Regions from separate parts of the Paraburkholderia sp. RL17-373-BIF-A genome, predicted to be linked through region 2. Evidence: predicted binding sites of a transcription regulator. Region 2 holds the regulator's gene; each other region holds the start of a gene.
What was found. The regulator HrcA, encoded in region 2, represses chaperone genes, less so after heat shock. The targets are predictions, from matches to a motif close to TTAGCACTCNNNNNNNNNGAGTGCTAA.

Region 1 (6,430 bases), on a different contig from region 2:
GGCGGCGCCGTGCGCGGTCAGCATCGAGACGCTGACGAGGCCGCACAACACGGCGAATGGGTTGAGCAGCGCGAAGAAGCCGCCGTGATAGGTGACGCGCAGGTCGGTGTCGAACGAGAACGGCACGCCTTGCAGCAGGTTGCCGAACGCGACGCCGAACACCAGCGCCGGCACGAAGCCGCCGACGAATAGCGCCCAGTCCCACGCCGTGCGCCAGCGCGGGTCTTCGCGTTTGCTGCGGTAGTCGAAGCCGACCGGCCGGAAGAACAGCGAGAACAACACCAGCAGCATCGCGAAATAGAAACCGGAGAACGACGCCGCGTACACCAGCGGCCACGCGGCGAACATCGCGCCGCCCGCCGTGATGAGCCAGACCTGATTGCCTTCCCACGTCGCGCCGACCGTGTTCACGACGATGCGCCGCTCGGCGTCGGTCTTGCCGATGAACGGCAGCAGAATCGCCGCGCCCATGTCGAAGCCGTCGGTGAGCGCGAAGCCGATCAGCAGCACGCCGATCAGCACCCACCAGATCAGTTTGAGGGTTGCGTAATCCATGATGATCTTTTCCCTTGAAGCTCAGTGGCGGCGAATCATGCGGCCGTGTTGGTCGGCAGCGGCTGATTCAGCGGCTGTTGTTCGTGGTGATAGCGGCCCGTATGCAGCGACGAGGGACCGAGCCGCGCGTACTTGAACATCAGCATGATTTCGATGATGAACAGCACCGTGTAGAACACCACGAAGCCCGCGATACTCAGATACAGGTCATTCGGTGTCAGGCTCGAGGCCGACAGGTTGGTCGGCAGAATGCCCGCGATGGTCCACGGTTGACGGCCCACTTCAGCGACAATCCAGCCGAACTCTGCCGCGAGCCAAGGCAGCGGAATCGCCCACACGGCCCAGCGCAGGAACCAGCGGCGCTTCTCCAGCAACAACGAGCGCTGCGCGCAGAACCAGAACGCCAGCACGAAAGTGGCGAGGAACAGAATGCCGAGGCCCACCATCAAGCGGAACGAGAAGAACACGGGTGCCACAGGCGGGATCGTTTTCTTCGCGGCCTGGGCGATCTGATCCGGCGTGGCGTCGGTGACGTTCGCGGTGAACTGCTTGAGCATCAGGCCGTAGCCGAGATCCTGCTTGTGCGCGTCGAAGTCGGCTTTGGCTTCGTCGGTGATATCGCCTTGCTTCAGTTTCTGCAGCGCGGCGTAGGCGAGCATGCCGTTCTTGATGCGCTCTTCGTTGCGCGCCATCAAATCCTTCAGGCCGACCACGGGTTCATCGAGCGAACGCGTGGCGATGAGGCCTAGCGCGTAGGGAATCCGGATAGCGTAATCAGTGCGCTCTTCCTTCTGATTCGGAATCCCGATGATCGTGAACGGAGCCGGCGCGGGCGCGGTTTCCCATTCGGATTCGATCGCGGCCAGTTTGACCTGTTGGACTTCGCCGGTGCGGTAGCCGGATTCGTCGCCGAGCACGATCACGCATAACGTAGACGCCAAACCGAAGCCGGCGGCAATCGCGAACGAGCGCAATGCGAATTCAGTGTCGCGGCGCTTCAGCAGATACCACGACGACACGCCAAGCACGAACATCGACGCCGTCACATAACCGGCCGACACGGTATGCACGAACTTGACTTGCGCGACCGGATTGAACAGCACGGAGAAGATGCTGTCGAGCTCCATGCGCATGGTCTGATAGTTGAAGGTAGCGCCGACCGGATTGTTCATCCAGCCATTGGCCACCAGAATCCACAGCGCCGACAGGTTCGAGCCGAGCGCCACGAGGAACGTTACGAACACATGCTGGGTCTTCGAGAGCCGGTTCCAGCCGAAGAAGAACAGGCCGACGAAGGTCGATTCGAGGAAGAACGCCATCAACCCTTCAACCGCGAGCGGCACGCCGAAAATATCGCCGACATAGTGCGAGTAATACGACCAGTTTGTGCCGAACTGAAATTCCAGCGTGAGGCCGGTGGTGACACCCATCGCAAAGTTGATGCCGAACAGCTTGCCCCAGAACTGGGTCATGTCCTTGTAGATCTGCTTGCCGGTCATCACATAGACCGACTCCATGATGACGAGCAACCAGGACAGGCCGAGCGTGAGCGGGACGAACAGAAAGTGGTAAAGCGCGGTGATGGCGAACTGGAGGCGCGACAGTTCTACGACTTCGCTAACGGGCATGTTGATCACCTTGGGACGGATGCGAGGCAGGCACGGACAACAGCGCCTGCGCGACTTGCTCAGGCGGCAGCGACATGTGCTCCGCCTGTGGATGATTGAAGAACGTGTACTTGAGCGCCATCAGCAGTACGAATTTGATGGCGAGGACGATGGCGATATCCCGCGCCAGCGTCGGACCGCGCACCCAGCCGTGGAACCGTTTGCGCAGGCTCGGGCGGCGGGTGGTGCTGCGATTGAGGGCTGTGGTCATGATCGGTAGAAGGCAACTTCACACCGGTGAATCCGGCTGGCGCCAGGCCGCTTCGGCGGTTTGGCGAGTGCATCCCGATTCTAGGAGTAGAACCTCGCGCGCAACAGTTCGGCGCTGCGGCATTGGGTCGCGAGACTTGCCCCGTTCAAGCAGTATTGCTATCTGGTTTGTGATACGTCAAGAAACGCGTGTTGCTTGGTGATGCTCTTGCGTCAGTGTGCGCGTGCGCGAAAACGCCGCGGCGTGGGCGAAAAAAAGCCCCGCCGTCTTGCGAGGGCGGGGCTTGGCGGCCGGATAGCGCGCGCCGGACGAACCGGCATGCTGACAATCTTCAAGCTTTACGCGTATTCGGTCAGTGCACCGCGCATCTTCTTCATTGCGCTTGCCTCGATCTGGCGAATACGTTCGGCGGACACACCGAATTCGTCGGCCAGTTCGTGCAGCGTCGAACCGCCGGAACCGTCGTCTTCCACTTTTAGCCAGCGTGCCTCGATGATGCGGCGGCTGCGGGCGTCCAGTGCGTCCAGCGCGCTCGCGATACCGTCGCTTTGCAGCTTGTCGCGCTGACGCGAAGCCAGCACGGCGGTCGGCTCGCTATGGGAGTCGGCCAGATAGGCGATCGGCGCGTACGACTCTTCGCCGTCCTCGACCTGCCCTTCCAGCGCGATATCGCCGCCCGAGAGGCGCGTTTCCATTTCGGACACTTCTTCGCGCTTCACATTCAGCTCTTTGGCGAGACCTTCGATCTCGTCCGGCGTGAACGCGCCCAGCCCTTGCTTGTGGCTGCGCAGGTTGAAGAACAGCTTGCGCTGCGCCTTGGTCGTGGCGACTTTCACCATCCGCCAGTTGCGCAGAATGTATTCGTGGATCTCAGCCTTGATCCAGTGCATGGCGTACGACACGAGGCGCACGTTCTGCTCCGGGTCGAAGCGCTTCACGGCCTTCATCAGGCCGATATTGCCTTCCTGGATCAGGTCGGCGTGCGGCAGTCCATAGCCCAGATAGTTGCGCGCGATCGATACGACCAGCCGCAGGTGCGACAGGACGAGACGGCGCGCGGACTCTAGGTTGTCCTGCTCGCGAAATTCGGTGGCGAACTGGCGTTCTTCCGCCGGCGTCAGCATCGGAATCCGATTTACGGCCTGGATGTAGGCGTCGATATTGCCCAGTTGACCGGGCAGCAGCGAGGAATGCGAGAGCGCCAGTGCACCTGCCGAAGCGGCCTTAGCCGACGACGGGCTCAAAGTACTCGGAAGGGTCATTGCATGGCTCACGTAGGAAACTCCTTTGGAATCAGACAAAAGCTTATTCAGGTAACGACTCCAGCGTTGGATGTTAGCACTCTGAATTGCCGAGTGCTAATACTTAGAGGCTGTAGGGGCATCCAAGTTCCGTAAATTCCTATTGAAATTCACGATTCAATAGCCATGGTACGCCTCCCTCGGCTTCTTTGCTCGGAGCGTAGAACTTACCTAACAGATCGCCTTCATTGTTATAAATGACCGACTTTTGCTGGTTTTGAGGTGACTAATTGCGGAAAGACGGGTTTCTTCATACGATCCACTAAATTGAGATTGTCTTTACAATACGCAAAACGGTTAAGGATTGTTCAACGTTCGGCGGAGCTCGGGTGTTAGATGAACAACAAGAAGAATGCTTTGCGTGGTCTGGCTCTAAATATCACGGCTGGCGCCGTGCTGGTGGGAACTTCAGGATGGGCTTCGGCGGACCAGTTTGGCGTGCAGGTGGCCGGCGGCCTCGGCGATCGCCACGTCAAGAAATTCGACCTCGGTTTCGTCTGGGACCCGGATCTGACCTGGTGGCAGATCGGTGATTGGCATTTCTCGCTGATCGGCGAAGCGCACGTGGCCTGGTGGCACACCAACGAAGGCAATGTGCACGACAACATCGGCGAAATCGGCGTGACGCCGATCATCCGCTTCATCAAGGGGTCGGGCTCGATCCGCCCGTACGCCGAACTGGGCGCGGGCATCCGGCTGCTGTCGAGTCCCCGGATTTCTTCGACCTTCACATTGGGCACTGCGTTCCAGTTCGCCGACATGGCCGGCGTGGGCATGCAGTTCGGCAGCCACCAGCAGTACCAGGCAGGCTATCGCTTCCAGCATATTTCCAACGGCGGTATCAAAGAGCCGAATCCTGGTATAAATTTCCACCAGCTATATCTGCAATATAACTTCTGACGACCGTGGCCACGTTCGGCTCACCGGTGCGAGGGGCTGAGCGATGGCGGCAAAGATAATCGAAGCGGTTCGCGAGCTCGAGCGAGAGCGTTTTCGCGCGATGGTCGACGGCGACGGGCAATCGCTCGACACGCTGCTCGCGGACAACGTGAGCTACGTTCACACGAACGGCAAGCGGGAAACGAAACGGCAGTTCATCGACGGGATTACCGCGGGCCGCCGCCGCTATCGGCAGATCGAGATTCAGTCGCAAGAGGTGCTGCCGGTCGGGCGCGAGACCTGCGTCGTGACCGGCCGGGCGCTGATCGAAATGGAAGCCAATAACGGAGCGCTGCTGTTTCCGATCGCCTACACGGCGATCCATACGCAGGAAGACGGGCGATGGCGCCTGATTGCCTGGCAGGCAACGCGTTGCGCAATCGAGTGAGCCTTTTGAGCTTACTGTTTCCGGGCTGGCCGCGCCTCGTGAGCGGGTTGCTCCGGCTGACGCGGGCACGCGGGTAGCGCGCTTGTGCGTCGGTTTTTGCGTCACTCGCCCTGATTCTCAGGCAGCGACGCTTTCCTCATCCACACCGCTCCACTCGCGACGATCGGCCGCACCGGCTTCGGCCACTTCCGGCTCATGCGCCGCGACGCCTTGTCGCTCCCCGCTTTTCGCACGAATGACCGCATCGCCCGCATACGGATGCCGCGGATGCACCGGCAACTGATTGCAGCGCTCCACGACGCGCCGGACCGCCTCGATATCCGAGAAATCGAGCCCGGTATCGACGCCTTGCGCAGCCAGATTCATCGCCAGCGTCACGAGATCGACGTTGCCGGTGCGCTCGCCATTGCCGAACAGACAACCTTCGACGCGGTCCGCGCCCGCCAGCAGCGCCAGTTCCGCGGCGGCCACCGCGGTGCCGCGATCGTTATGCGGATGCACCGACAGCACGATGCTGTCGCGATAGCCGAGATTGCGGTGCATCCATTCGATCTGGTCGGCGAATACGTTCGGCGTCGCCGCTTCCACGCTCGCGGGCAGGTTGACGATCATTTTGTGATCGCGCGTGGGCCGCCACGTCTGCGCCACTGCGTCGCACACCTCGCGTGCAAATGGCAGTTCGGCCGCGTTGAACGTTTCCGGCGAGTACTGGAAGGTCCAGTGCGTGCCGGGCCGCGCCTGCGCATGCTCCTTGATGATTTGCGTGCCTGCGACGGCCAGCGCCTTGATCTCGGCCTTCGACTGGTTGAACACGATCCGGCGAAACGACGGGCAGATCGCGTTGTACAAGTGCACGATGGCGCGCGGCGCGCCTTCCAGCGCCTCGAACGTGCGCGCGATCAATTCCGCGCGCGACGGCATGAATACCTCGATGGTCACGTCGTCGGGAATGCGCTTTTCTTCGATCAGCTTGCGGACGAAATCGAAATCCGTTTGCGACGCCGACGGATAGCCGACTTCGATTTCCTTGAAGCCGATCGCGACCAGCATCTCGAAGAACTCGAGCTTTTGCGCCGCGTTCATCGGCTCGATCAGCGCCTGATTGCCGTCGCGCAGATCGGTGCTCATCCAGACCGGCGCCTGGTCGATCGTGCGGCTCGGCCATTTGCGGCCGGTCAGCCGCACGGTGGGGAAGGGGCGATATTTTTCAGCGGGATTTTGCAACATGGTGAGCCTCGTTCGTTGTGTCGCATGCGAAAGGATGTGGCGTCGAGCGGTTGGCGGACTGCCACGGGTGCACGGGCCGCCAGCCGGGGGCTAGCGGCAACAACGAACGGGCGCGAACGAACAGCGTCATCGTGACGGCGAA
Region 2 (6,430 bases):
CGCGGAGATTTGCGGCGGAGCGAGCTTCTGATCGCGCACTTCGACCCATGCGTCGCCGTTATCGGCTTTCATGATCTTGTACGGCATCAGGCCGATGTCTTTCTGCACTTCTTTTTCTTCGAAGCGGCGGCCGATCAGGCGCTTGACTGCGTACAGCGTGTTCTTCGGGTTGGTGACCGACTGACGCTTCGCAGGCGCGCCGACGAGGATCTCGCCGTCTTCCATGTAAGCGATGATCGACGGCGTGGTGCGCGCACCTTCCGAGTTCTCGATCACCTTGACCGAATTGCCTTCCATGATCGCCACGCACGAGTTGGTCGTGCCGAGGTCGATGCCGATGATTTTGCCCATTTTTACTAATCTCCTAACTTTGATCGCTGCGGGAAGCGCCTTGTTTGCCCAGCTGGCGGTAAGGCGATCCGCTCTCAATTCCTACCTGCACTCAACATAAGTGCGTCCGCATCGTTTTCAAGACCTCTTTTGCGATGCGGTCTTTAATTTTTTTCAATCGGGCGAACTTTTGCCCAAATTTGTTCCATTAACCGAGCCGCCTGCCTGCCGACGTGGAAGTGAAACCACGTGGCCACGCCGTGCAGCATGAAGCGCCGGCCCAGTTCGCGATGCTCGCCAACGTTGCTGTGAAACCATTCGAGACCGAGCGCGTGAATCGCGCCCGGCTCACGGGCACGGCTTTCCTGAAGATCTCACAGTTGAAGCGGTCGAGATTCTGGCAAACACCACGCCAATTCATCGTCTGCTCCGAATGACTCGGCGCCGAGCTCGCGCATCGCGAAGACGCGAAGCACCGAGGCGCCGACGAGAACACTGGCCGCGGCGCTGCCTGCCGGCCGAAACGGCTTACCGAGCCTTCCGGCGCTTACTTCGGTGCCGCGACGGTCACGAGTGCCGGCCGCAGCACGCGATCGGCGATCACGAAGCCCTTTTGCAGCACGGCCACCACGGTGTTCGGCTCCTGCTCGGCCGGCACCATGGAAATGGCCTGATGGCGGTGCGGGTCGAACTTCTCGCCAATCGGATTCAGGGCGACGACGCGGCCCTTCTCCAACGCGCCGGTGAGCTGGCGCAGCGTGAGTTCGACGCCTTCGCGCACCTTCTGCAGATCGTCGGATGAGTGGGCGACGGCTGCCTCGAGGCTGTCGATTACCGGCAGCAGATGCTCGGCGAAGCTCTCGATTGCAAACTTGTGTGCCTTGGCGACGTCTTCCTGAGCGCGGCGGCGGACGTTTTCGGTCTCAGCCTTGGCCCGCAGGAAGCTTTCCTGCAACTCGGCGATCTTCGCTTCAGCTTCGGCCAAGGCCGCTTGCTCGGCGTTGACCGGCGAGTCGGTCGCGGCGTTGGCAGCCGCTTCCTGCTGAGGTGCCGCGGCCTCGGCGGCCTGGCGCGCGGTTTCGTCGGCGGGCGTGGGATTCTGGCTCGTCGGGTTCTCTTGCGTGTTTTCCATGTCGCTGAAAGTCGTTAAATGGGTGAAAGCGAGGTAAAAGCCAACGGTGGCAGGCAGCGCATCAAACCTGGCGCGGTTTGTGCGTTGCAAAATCGCGACAGACAACTGCGCGAGTCACCGCAAATCAAAACGGCAGATGAGGCCGGGAACAACCATTTCAAGCGGTTCTCCCGGATCTTTTCGCACCACGAACGCGCGGCGGAAATGCCCGGTTACAACGATTATTGCTGCGCAATCAGATTGAGATTGAGTGCTATCGACAAGTGGCCTATGCTCCACTTAAGCATCGGAAAAGACGCGTTAACCCTAATCTGACGTCAACCTTTCCGACATATTGCAATTTCCACCCGCTTCGCCCGTCTTTATCCTGAACCTTCCCGAGGGGAGTACCGTGAAACTGACCTTTGCAATCTCGGTGGTCGCATTGGTTCTGATTGCGGGCACCACGACCATCTGCATGTCCGGGGCTGTCAACGACCACACTACCGAATACGGCGGTGTGCACGCGACCATGGAACAACTGTTCAACCCCCACCTGAAAGTTTGTCGATAGTGCGCCTGTCGCGTTTGGTCGGCCGGCCGTGCAACGCGGCCGCCGGCTCGCGATACGTCTTGCGCCGCTCCTGTTCGACCTGCCGCTTCACCTTGCTCGCTTCGGTTTCCGCATAAAGCGTTTGCGCGACGCTCGCCGGGCCGCGCACGTCGCACACGCCCAGCACTTCCACCTGCCACACAATCCGTTCGATCTCGATCTCCACCAGGTCGCCGACCCGCACGTCTTTGGCCGGCTTGACGCTGGCGCCGCCAATCCGCACGTGGCCTTTTTCGACGGCGTCGGCCGCGAGCGAACGCGTCTTGAAGAAGCGCGCCGCCCAAAGCCATTTGTCGATGCGCAGCTTCGCGCCCGCTTCAGTTGAAATCGTGTAATTCATGAGCCTGTTCAAGCTCCTGTCGTATGCGGCACCGGCAACGCCTGCACCGGCCATCCCTGGAGGTTCTGCGCGACGATCTCGCCCAGCGCGGCAATCCATGCCTGCGAGGCGTTCAAGCAGGGAATCCGATGGAAATCCTTGCCGCCCGCGTGGAGGAATTCGTCGCGCACTTCCATGCCGATTTCCTCGATGGTTTCAAGGCAATCGGCTGTAAAGCCCGGACAGAACACGTCGGCGCGACGCACACCCGCCGCACCCAGTTCTTTCAGCGTGGGCGCCGTGTACGGCTGCAGCCATTCGGCCTTGCCAAACCGCGACTGGAACGTGATGCGGCATTCCACCTGTGTCAGTTCGAGCGCCTGCATCAACAGTGCGCCGGTTTGCTGGCATTGCTCGTGGTATGGGTCGCCGAGATCCAGCGTGCGCTTGGGCACGCCGTGGAAACTCAGTACCAGCTTGTCGCCCGCGGCAAAGTCCGGCCGGCCGTGCTGATGCCAATAGTGATGCACCTGCGCGGCAAGCGCCGCAATGTAGGCCGGATGGTCGGCGTACTGCCGCACCGTGCGGACCTCCGGCTGATTGCGCATACGCTTGAGCGCCGAAAAAGCGTCGTCGAAAGCGGTGGCGGTGGTCGACGACGAATACTGCGGATACATGGGCATCAGCAGCACGCGCTCGGCGCCCGCCAGCTTGAGCTGGTTCAGCATGGCCGGAATGCCCGGCGTGCCGTAGCGCATCGCGTAATCGACCAGCACCGTGTAGTCGTTCAATTGCAACAGATGGCGCAAGCCCTCCACCTGCTTCTCTGTGTGAACGCGCAGTGGCGAGCCTTCGGGCATCCACACCGCGGCGTACTTCTTGGCGGACGCGCGGCCCCGGACCGGCAAAATCAGTAGCCGCAGAATGATCTGCCAGAGCAGCGCCGGAATTTCGACCACGCGCGGATCGGACAGAAACTGCGCGAGATAGCGGCGGACCGCACGCGGCGTCGGCGCGTCGGGCGTGCCGAGATTGATCAGCAGCACGGCGACACGGTGTGACGTGGCGTTCTGTGAGGGCCGCTCGAGGTCGAAGCGCATAGGCAGCAGAAGTAACCGGTTTTGGCGGAGAGTCGGTTCAGGTGGGATTCATTATAGCGGCGCGGTTCATGCACCGGTCCGCCGGACACCCCTGGCCATTCGGCCAATTGGCAAGCCGCGCGCGGTCACGCATTATTTGCAGCAGGTGCCGCCGCGGCCAGGAGTCGAAGCTATTTATTGCTGGCTGAGAGTCAGGGAAAGCAGGCGCGCGGTGATGTCCACAATCGGAATCACGCGGTTGTAGGCCATGCGGGTCGGCCCGATCACGCCGAGCGTGCCGACGATCTTGCCGTTCACCTCGTACGGCGCGGTGACCACGCTCATTTCCTCGATCGGCACGAGATTCGACTCGCCGCCGATGAAAATCTGCACGCCCGCCGCGTGACTCGACACGTCGAGCAATTGAAGGAGACTAGTCTTTTGGTCGAACACATCGAACAACTTGCGCAAGCGCGCCATGTCCGACGAAAGGTCGGCGACTTCGAGCAGGTTGCGCTCGCCGGAAATCAGCACGGTCTCGCCCGTGTCGGATTCGTCCGTGCTGGCGGTGACGGCGGCATGCATCAACGTAGTCATGTCGCCGCGCAACTCGTCGATTTCTTCGCGCAGGCGGCGGCGCACGTCGTCGAACGAAAGGCCCGCGAAGTGCGCGTTGATGTAGTTGGACGCCTCGACCAGTTGCGACGGCGAGAAATCGCGCTGGGTAGCCATGATGCGGTTCTGCACGTCCCCTTCCGGCGTGACGATGATCAGCAGAATGCGCTTGTCGGACAAACGCATGAACTCGATCTGCTTGAACACATGGCTGCGCCGCGGCGTGAGCACCACGCCGGCGAACTGCGACAAATTGGAGAGCACGCTGGCCGCCGCCGCAACGATTTTCTGCGGTTCGCCCGCCTGCAGCGTAGTCTTGACAGTACGCGTCACGGCCTCTTCGTCTGCGGCGGACTCCACCGTCAGCATGGTGTCCACGAACAGGCGGTAGCCGCGAGGCGTGGGAATGCGGCCCGCCGAAGTATGCGGACTGATCACGAGCCCCAGGTCCTCGAGGTCGGACATCACGTTGCGGATCGTTGCGGGACTCAGTTCGAGGCCCGAATAGCGCGACAACGTGCGCGAGCCGACCGGCTGACCTTCGGCGATGTAACGCTCGATCAGCGTTTTGAGGAGGGTTTGTGCGCGAGGATCTAGCATGACGGAAAATTTTAGCTCAATGGCACGACAACCGCGAGCGCTAGGGGCGCCCATCCCTGACGAACGCGCCGCCTGTTGCCAGCGCAGCGCATTGCCTTCGGTCCGGCCTGCTAGCCGGCGTTCCGCCCGACGCTTTGCGGACCACCTTGCGGGCCACCTTCTGGGCGGCCCCGCTGCCGGCACCCCGCCGCACTTTAACCGGCGCACATGTCATCAAGGCTTCACCATTCTAACGACAATCGCGAGATGCGCTGACGGCCCGCGCATGCCGGCCCGCTACCGGGTCTGTCTGCGGTTCTTTTCAGGCCCTACCTATGGTGTAATGCCGGCATGCAAGTGACCAGCCAGTTCAAGACCGTCGCGCTCGTCGGGCGCAACAATACGCCGGGCATCGCCGAGCCCTTGACCACGCTCGCCTCGTGCATCGCGAAGCGCGGCTTCGAGGTCGTGTTCGAAGCCGACACCGCCGCCGAGATCGGCGTCACCGACTATCCGGCGCTGCATCCCGCCGAGATCGGCGCGCGCGCCGACGTTGCGGTGGTGCTAGGCGGCGACGGCACCATGCTCGGCATCGGCCGCCAGCTTGCGCCGTACCGCACGCCGCTGATCGGCATCAACCACGGGCGGCTCGGCTTCATTACCGACATTCCGATCTCCGACATGCGCGAGATCGTGCCGCAAATGCTGTCGGGCAACTTCGAGCGCGAAGAACGTGTGCTGCTCGAAGCGCGCATCATGCGTGGCGGCAATCCGATCTATCACGCGCTGGCCTTCAACGACGTGGTGGTCAACCGCAGCGGCTTCTCGGGCATGGCGGAACTGCATGTCTCGGTGGACGGCCGCTTCATGTACAACCAGCGCTCGGACGGCCTGATCGTGGCCACGCCCACCGGCTCGACCGCTTACGCGCTGTCGTCGCAAGGGCCGATTCTGCATCCGCAATTGCAAGGCATCGTGTTGGTGCCGATCGCGCCGCACGCGCTCTCGAACCGGCCGATCGTGCTGCCGGACGACTCCAAGGTGAGCATCCAGATCGTCTCGGGGCGCGAAGTGAACGTCAATTTCGACATGCAGTCGTTCACCTCGCTCGAACTGAGCGACACGATCGAAGTGCGCCGCTCGCGTCATACGGTGCCGATGCTGCATCCCGTCGGCTACAGCTACTTCGCCACGCTGCGCAAGAAGCTGCACTGGAACGAATACCCGTCGCACGAAGAAGATCCCAAGCCCTGAGCGGCAAGGACACCGGAACGCGAACGCCGCCGCTGCCGAAACCCGACTATCACGCTCACCAGACGACCTCCATGCTTCGCCACCTCTCGATACGCGACTTCGTCATCGTCGCCGCGCTCGATCTCGAATTCGACAGCGGCTTTACTGTTTTCTCCGGCGAAACCGGCGCCGGCAAGTCGATCCTGATCGACGCGCTGGCGCTCGCGCTCGGCGCCCGCGCCGATGCGAACGTCGTGCGCGCCGGCGAAAGCCGCGCCGACATCACCGCGGAGTTCGAGACGCACGCGCAGGTCGAGCAATGGCTCGACGAGCAGGCGCTCGGCACGACCGGCGACGACGGCCATCACGACGGCACGGTGATGCTGCGGCGCGTGGTGGATGCGAACGGCCGCTCGCGGGCCTTCATCAACGGCACCGCGGCGACGCTCGCGCAGTTGCGCGAGGTCGGCGAAATGCTGGTGGATATTCATGGCCAGCATGCACACCAGTTGCTGATGCGCCCCGACGCGCAACGCGAACTGTTCGACACA
Region 3 (6,430 bases), 170 kb from region 2:
CCAGGGCGTCTCAATCAAACGCGCTGCTATTTGTATTCGACGAGCACCTCGCGGTATGGCTTGCTTCCCTCGTTGCGCGCCTTGTGCGTCGCAGGGACCTTGGCGCCCTTGCCGATCTCGGACAGGACTTCCAGATATCCGTCCTCGCATTTGAGGGAATAAATCGCGCCCGTTGGCACGTCGAAGATACCGAGGTCCCCGCCGTTTTCGTCGAAGATATGCAAGGGGGCACCTTCGATCGCGTACCACATGTAGGAATGCGTATGGGTATGTACCGGTGTTTCCTCGCCCGGAGCGAGGACGAAATTCCATACGATGACCTTGTCATTCTCCAACACCTTTTCACTGCCGACACCAGCCATGATCGTCTCCTTGATTTGCGAATGTCACGGGAGGCGTTCTGCATCGCAGCAGACGCCATTCACGTTCGGACTTCGAAGCGTGTTGATTGGCCGCTGGACCGTACTTCGATAGCGGCGAACCTATCCGCCAGAGTAGGCGAATTTCCCACTTGTCCTTGTCCCTGCAGTATGCAAACTTGTCCCGGACGGGCCCGATTTATCATTCCGGATGATGATTTTTTGCGCGAAGCGGCCGAGCGAATAAGAGCGCTTTGAATTCATCGGGGCGGCAAGAGCCAATCACCATGTCGGAACCTTTGCGAATCATTCACGGGCCGGTTGGAAGAGTGGCGTTGCTCATGCTGGACAAAAGCATGGTCTTGCACGCACACCGGGTTTCTCACGTTATCTTCAAGGAGGACGGTCCGGACATCCAGTTCGGAATCCGCAATCGTGAGCACGTTTTGTCGGACAGGAACGTGTTGCTCGTGAATGCGTGGGAGCCGCACTTCTATGAGCATCGCCCACAATCGCAGCCGACTGTGCTGCTGGCCCTTTACCTGGAGCCGGACTGGTTGAGGGAGGTCGACCGGCGCTTCGCTTACAGCATTCATCCCCGGTTTTTTTCGAGGCCGTCCGTAGCGTTGCAGGGGAAGCTTGGCCGCCTTCATACTGACCTGCTCGACATCCTGACCGACCGTGAGGGCCAGTCGCTTCAAGCGCTCCAAGGGCTGATCGCCGACATGACCGGCGAACTCGTCGGTGTATTGCCCCAGAGGAATGAGCTGTCAGCGGTCGGATCCGTTGGCGGAATCGCTTATGACATCAGAATTCGTCGCGTGATCGAAGCGATGAAAGAGGTGCGGGGCATCGCACTCGACTTCGATGATCTTGCACAAACGGTTGGGCTATCGCGTCCACATTTCTTCCATCTATTCCGCAAGCAGACAGGCATGACGCCGGCGACATTCGGCAGCATGCTGCGGATGGATCTGTCGATTCAAAGTGTTTCGCAGCAGGAAATGGCACTTCAGGATGTTGCGCTCAATCTGGGCTTTGACTCGCCTGGGAACTTCACGCGCTTCTTTGCTCGTCAGCAAGGGGTGACACCGAGCCAATACAGACACAACGTACAATTTGTCTCTGGCGCAGCGCGATGACCGCCGCGCGTGTCGAGCTGACTGTCAATTCCGTCCTCAGCCGGCTGGGAGAGAGAGTTAGGTGCTGGCAGGGGCCGAAACATGATTTTCGATTTGCCCGAACATCACTGACGATTGCACTCGGGGCGGGGTTTTCCCCTGGATTTAGCGTGAGTCACCCGGACGCGCGGACAGATGCGGTCAGAAAAAGCCGCGCGGCCGCACTGCGCTCGCGGCATTGTGGAACAGCTGGTTTAACAATAACCCGTTGTTTCAAAATGATATTTCCTTTCATGATGGCGGCCGGGCGCCGCTCGGGCGCTCAGACTTAAGTGGACAAGGTCCAAAGTTAAGTGAATCTCACCCAACAGCAGCATCCCTTCTTGAATTTGTCACCACCCGTCCATATAATTAGCACTCGCTGCACGAGAGTGCTAACAACATCGCCGGTTGGCTCAGCCAGCCGGGTTTTCTCAGCGTTCTTCAGTCTCAATCAAGAGAGGAGTATGTATGAACCTTCGTCCTTTGCATGATCGCGTGATCGTCAAACGTCTGGATCAAGAAACCAAGACCGCGTCGGGCATCGTGATCCCCGAAGCCGCAGCAGAAAAGCCGGATCAAGGCGAAATTCTGGCAGTCGGCCCGGGCAAGCGTGACGACAAGGGCGCTCAAATCGCGCTCGACGTGAAGGTTGGTGACCGCGTCCTGTTCGGCAAGTACGCAGGCCAGACCGTTAAGGTCGACGGCAACGAACTGCTCGTGATGCGCGAAGAAGACATCATGGCCGTGGTGCAAAAGTAAGCGCTGGTCGCTACTTTTCCCGGTCATATCTTAAAGAATTCAAGGAGTTAGAAGATGGCAGCTAAAGACGTCGTATTCGGTGATTCCGCCCGTGCCAAGATGGTTGAAGGCGTGAACATCCTCGCGAACGCTGTGAAGGTCACGCTGGGCCCGAAGGGTCGCAACGTTGTCCTGGAACGCAGCTTCGGCGGCCCGACGGTCACGAAGGACGGTGTGTCGGTCGCGAAAGAGATCGAACTGAAAGACAAGCTCCAGAACATGGGCGCGCAAATGGTCAAGGAAGTTGCTTCCAAGACCAGCGACAACGCAGGTGACGGCACCACGACCGCAACGGTTCTGGCTCAGTCGATCGTCCGCGAAGGCATGAAGTACGTCGCATCGGGCATGAACCCGATGGACCTGAAGCGCGGTATCGACAAGGCTGTGTTCGCAGCGATCGAAGAACTGCGCAAGATCAGCAAGCCGTGCACGACCAACAAGGAAATCGCACAAGTCGGCGCGATTTCGGCAAACAGCGACTCGTCGATCGGCGATCGTATCGCTGAAGCCATGGACAAGGTCGGCAAGGAAGGCGTCATCACCGTTGAAGACGGCAAGTCGCTGCAAGACGAGCTGGACGTGGTCGAAGGTATGCAATTCGACCGCGGCTACCTGTCGCCGTACTTCATCAACAACCCGGACAAGCAAGTTGCCGTGTTGGACAACCCGTTCGTGCTGCTGCACGACAAGAAGGTGTCGAACATCCGTGATCTGCTGCCGGTCCTGGAGCAAGTCGCCAAGGCTGGCCGTCCGCTGCTGATCATCGCAGAAGACGTCGAAGGCGAAGCACTGGCAACGCTGGTGGTGAACAACATCCGCGGCATCCTGAAGACGGTTGCTGTCAAGGCTCCGGGCTTCGGCGATCGTCGTAAGGCCATGCTGGAAGACATCGCGATCCTGACCGGCGGTCAAGTCATCGCTGAAGAAACCGGCCTGACGCTCGAAAAGGCAACGCTGGCTGAACTGGGTCAAGCGAAGCGCATCGAAGTGGGCAAGGAAAACACGACGATCATCGACGGCGCTGGCGAAGGTGCGAACATCGAAGCACGTGTGAAGCAAGTTCGCACGCAAATCGAAGAAGCAACGTCGGACTACGACCGTGAAAAGCTGCAAGAACGCGTTGCCAAGCTGGCAGGCGGCGTTGCGGTGATCAAGGTCGGCGCTGCGACCGAAGTCGAAATGAAGGAAAAGAAGGCACGTGTCGAAGACGCACTGCACGCAACGCGCGCAGCTGTGGAAGAAGGCATCGTTGCTGGCGGCGGCGTCGCGCTGATCCGCGCACGTACGGCAATCGCCGGCCTGAAGGGCTTGAACGCCGATCAGGACGCAGGTATCAAGATCGTGCTGCGCGCGATGGAAGAGCCGCTGCGCCAGATCGTCACGAACGGTGGCGAAGAAGCCAGCGTCGTGGTGGCAGCTGTTGCTGCTGGCAAGGGCAACTACGGCTACAACGCAGCAACCGGCGAGTACGTCGACCTGGTTGACGCAGGTGTCGTGGATCCGACGAAGGTGACGCGCACGGCGCTGCAAAACGCAGCTTCGGTGGCGGGTCTCCTGCTGACGACCGACGCAGCTGTCTGCGAACTGCCGAAGGAAGATGCTCCGATGGGCGGCGGTATGCCCGGCGGCATGGGCGGCATGGGCATGGACATGTAATTTCAGTTGGGCCTCGTTACGAGGTCCAGTTGGAAGCACATGGGGGAGTGCTCCGCGAGGCGTGCTTCCCAAAAGAAAAAACCCGCAGAAATGCGGGTTTTTTTATGGCGCTTGCTGCGGGCTGAAGCGCCGGGAAAGCGGCCGGTGCTTCGCGCCAGCTATCAGTGCCGCGCTTCGCCCGGCGCCGCATCCTTGCCAGCTGTCGGCGGCGTATCGTTGTCGCTGCTGCGCGCCCAGAAGAACCGGTCCGGCATATACGCACCCATGCCCGGCCGGAAGGCGTTGCGCAGGGCCTGGTACAAATATTCCTGCGCCTCGCGCACCGCTTCAGCGGGCTCCTGGCCGTTGGCCAGCAACGCGGCGATCGCCGAGCCCAGCGTATCCGTCAAGCCCATGATCCGATGGCTGCCGCGGTCCCACATGTCCTGACGCAACTGGCCGTCTTCGCTGAACAGCGTGTTGACGTGCCGGTGTGTGCCGGTTTCCGTTGACAGAATGTATTCGCAGCCTTGCGACAGCAGATGCGAGATGGCGGCGTCGAGGCTCGGCGCTTCGGCGTCGCCGTCCGGCTGCGCGAGCGCGAGCAGCGTGGCGGAATCGGCGACCAGCAACGTGGTTTGCGGCGCGAGCAGATCGGCGATCGCTTCGCGCAGTTCGTCGGCGGACAGCACGTGCTCGTCGTCGAGCGTGAAATCGGGGGCGAGAATCAGCGGAATGTCGTCGTAATCGGCGACGACTTCGGCAATTGCGCTCACCACTTCCGCACGGGTGCAGGCGCCGACCTTGAACGCGGCGATCGGCATGTCTTCGAGCAGCATTCGCGCCTGGGTCGCGACCACTTCAGGGTCGAGTCCGGTGACTTCGTCGCAGCTCGCCGAGTCGCGCACGGTGTAGCCCGTGAGCACGGAGACGCCATGACAGCCCATGCTGGCAAGGGTCATCAGGTCGGCTTGCAGGCCGGAGCCGCCAGTGGGATCGGAAAGGCCGAAGGTGAGGACGATCGGAGGCGTGTCGCTGGGCATGAAGATTGACAGAAAGGAGCTAAATTTAGGCGCAGAGAGTGCGCAATCGACTCAATTATGCGGCCTAAACCGTCGCGAGGGCGTTTTTTCGCATCTCGCGATGCATTGCAGCAAGCCAGCCGCGGCCGGCGCGCGGCATGGCGCCGCAACCACCGTGCCGGCCGACGCAAACTGCATAGCCAAAGGCCGTAGCACGCTACGATTGCGCGTTTCTGATTGCTAGGCATTGGGGCGGCAACACGGTACCATCATGGCTCCCGTTTCCACGGACTCTACGACGCGACACAAGAATGGAATATCAAAGCTGGATGTGCCTGATTTGCGGCTGGATTTACGACGAAGAAGCCGGTTTGCCGGACGAAGGCATTGCGCCGGGCACCCGCTGGGAAGACGTCCCCATTAACTGGACCTGCCCGGAGTGCGGCGCGCGTAAGGAAGACTTCGAGATGGTCCAGATCTGAAGTCCGGGAGCAGCCGGCATGCCGGCTGCAGGCCGTGCCGCATGCCTGCGGCGCGGCATTGGCATGGTGTTTCGCAGCCGGCGTGGCGCGCCGGATCGAACGCACCCGGTGCGCTCTGAAGTTTGCCCCAACGCGTCGACGCGGAACGTCCTCGGCTGTGCCGTGTCGCAACGTTAGTCTGTCATTGTCCTGTTGCCGGTTCGCGCGTTAGCCGATCAGTCTGCGTGCGGCGCGAGGCGACGGCCCGTCAGCTTCGTGTCGCCTGCCCATGACTCTTCGATCCGCTGCACCCGTTTCCTTCGATGCCTTGCCGAACCCGCGCGGCGGCGCTGTGCGTCCGGCCGAACTGGCGCTGGCCGAGGCGCTGCTGGCATTCGAACAGCACAGCGAGAGCACCTCGGCGTTGCTGCGTGCGTCGCACGCATTGCGCGGAGCCGGTTGGCTGAGCGCGCAGCGTTTTGCTGACGCGCTGGTGCGGCTGTCGCCGCTCCTGGAGGGCGACCCGGCAGATGCGGCCAACGCGCGGCCCGTGTTCGGCGCGGCCTTGCGCGACTTCCGCGCCGCGCTCGAACGCCACAATCTGCGCGAGCTGTCCTGCTCGCCCGTACTGTTCAATCATTACCGGGCGCTCTGCACGCATCTGTCGGAGCACACGCCCGGTTCCACCGTCGCGTTCGAAGATCTCGCGTTGACCGCGCGGCCGGTGCCACCGGTCTCGCTGCACGCGCAGTCCGCCGATCAATTGGCTCATCTGCGGGCTCGCTATGAGCGCGCGCTGCTGCCGGTGCTGCGCTCGCAGGCCGATTCCGGCAGTGCGGCGGCGCTGGCCGTGACCAATGCGGCACTCGACGAACTGGACGCCGTTTTCAGTGAACTCGCCGGCCCGGACCCTTACGATTTCTGGCGCCTCGCCAAGGCCTGCGCCAAGGCTTTACGGGTCAGCGGCCGCGCCACCGGGGAAACCGACGCGC

Region 1: the regulator HrcA is predicted to act here: its motif matches at 3,769-3,795, upstream of rpoH (RNA polymerase sigma factor RpoH).
Region 3: the regulator HrcA is predicted to act here: its motif matches at 1,892-1,918, upstream of groES (co-chaperone GroES).

Annotation. Positions count from the first base shown of each region.
Region 1 is NZ_JARESO010000008.1:110,582-117,011, forward strand. It holds gene cydB (cytochrome d ubiquinol oxidase subunit II) at 1-555, opposite strand, end outside; gene P0D80_RS12435 (cytochrome ubiquinol oxidase subunit I) at 591-2,183, opposite strand; gene cydP (cytochrome oxidase putative small subunit CydP) at 2,173-2,433, opposite strand; gene rpoH (RNA polymerase sigma factor RpoH) at 2,772-3,707, opposite strand; gene P0D80_RS12450 (acyloxyacyl hydrolase) at 4,071-4,634, shown strand; gene P0D80_RS12455 (nuclear transport factor 2 family protein) at 4,678-5,061, shown strand; partial or broken gene P0D80_RS12460 (2-isopropylmalate synthase) at 5,248-6,288, opposite strand.
Region 2 is NZ_JARESO010000006.1:285,996-292,425, forward strand. It holds gene dnaK (molecular chaperone DnaK) at 1-351, opposite strand, end outside; gene grpE (nucleotide exchange factor GrpE) at 878-1,462, opposite strand; gene P0D80_RS10335 (hypothetical protein) at 1,481-1,777, shown strand; gene P0D80_RS10340 (hypothetical protein) at 1,854-2,015, shown strand; gene P0D80_RS10345 (RNA-binding S4 domain-containing protein) at 1,987-2,394, opposite strand; gene hemH (ferrochelatase) at 2,403-3,473, opposite strand; gene hrcA (heat-inducible transcriptional repressor HrcA) at 3,648-4,667, opposite strand; gene P0D80_RS10360 (NAD kinase) at 4,998-5,900, shown strand; gene recN (DNA repair protein RecN) at 5,972-6,430, shown strand, end outside.
Region 3 is NZ_JARESO010000006.1:116,527-122,956, reverse strand. It holds gene P0D80_RS09595 (cupin domain-containing protein) at 27-362, opposite strand; gene P0D80_RS09590 (helix-turn-helix transcriptional regulator) at 701-1,501, shown strand; gene groES (co-chaperone GroES) at 1,991-2,281, shown strand; gene groL (chaperonin GroEL) at 2,336-3,976, shown strand; gene P0D80_RS09575 (hydroxymethylpyrimidine/phosphomethylpyrimidine kinase) at 4,138-4,998, opposite strand; gene P0D80_RS09570 (rubredoxin) at 5,289-5,459, shown strand; gene P0D80_RS09565 (FimL-related protein) at 5,728-6,430, shown strand, end outside.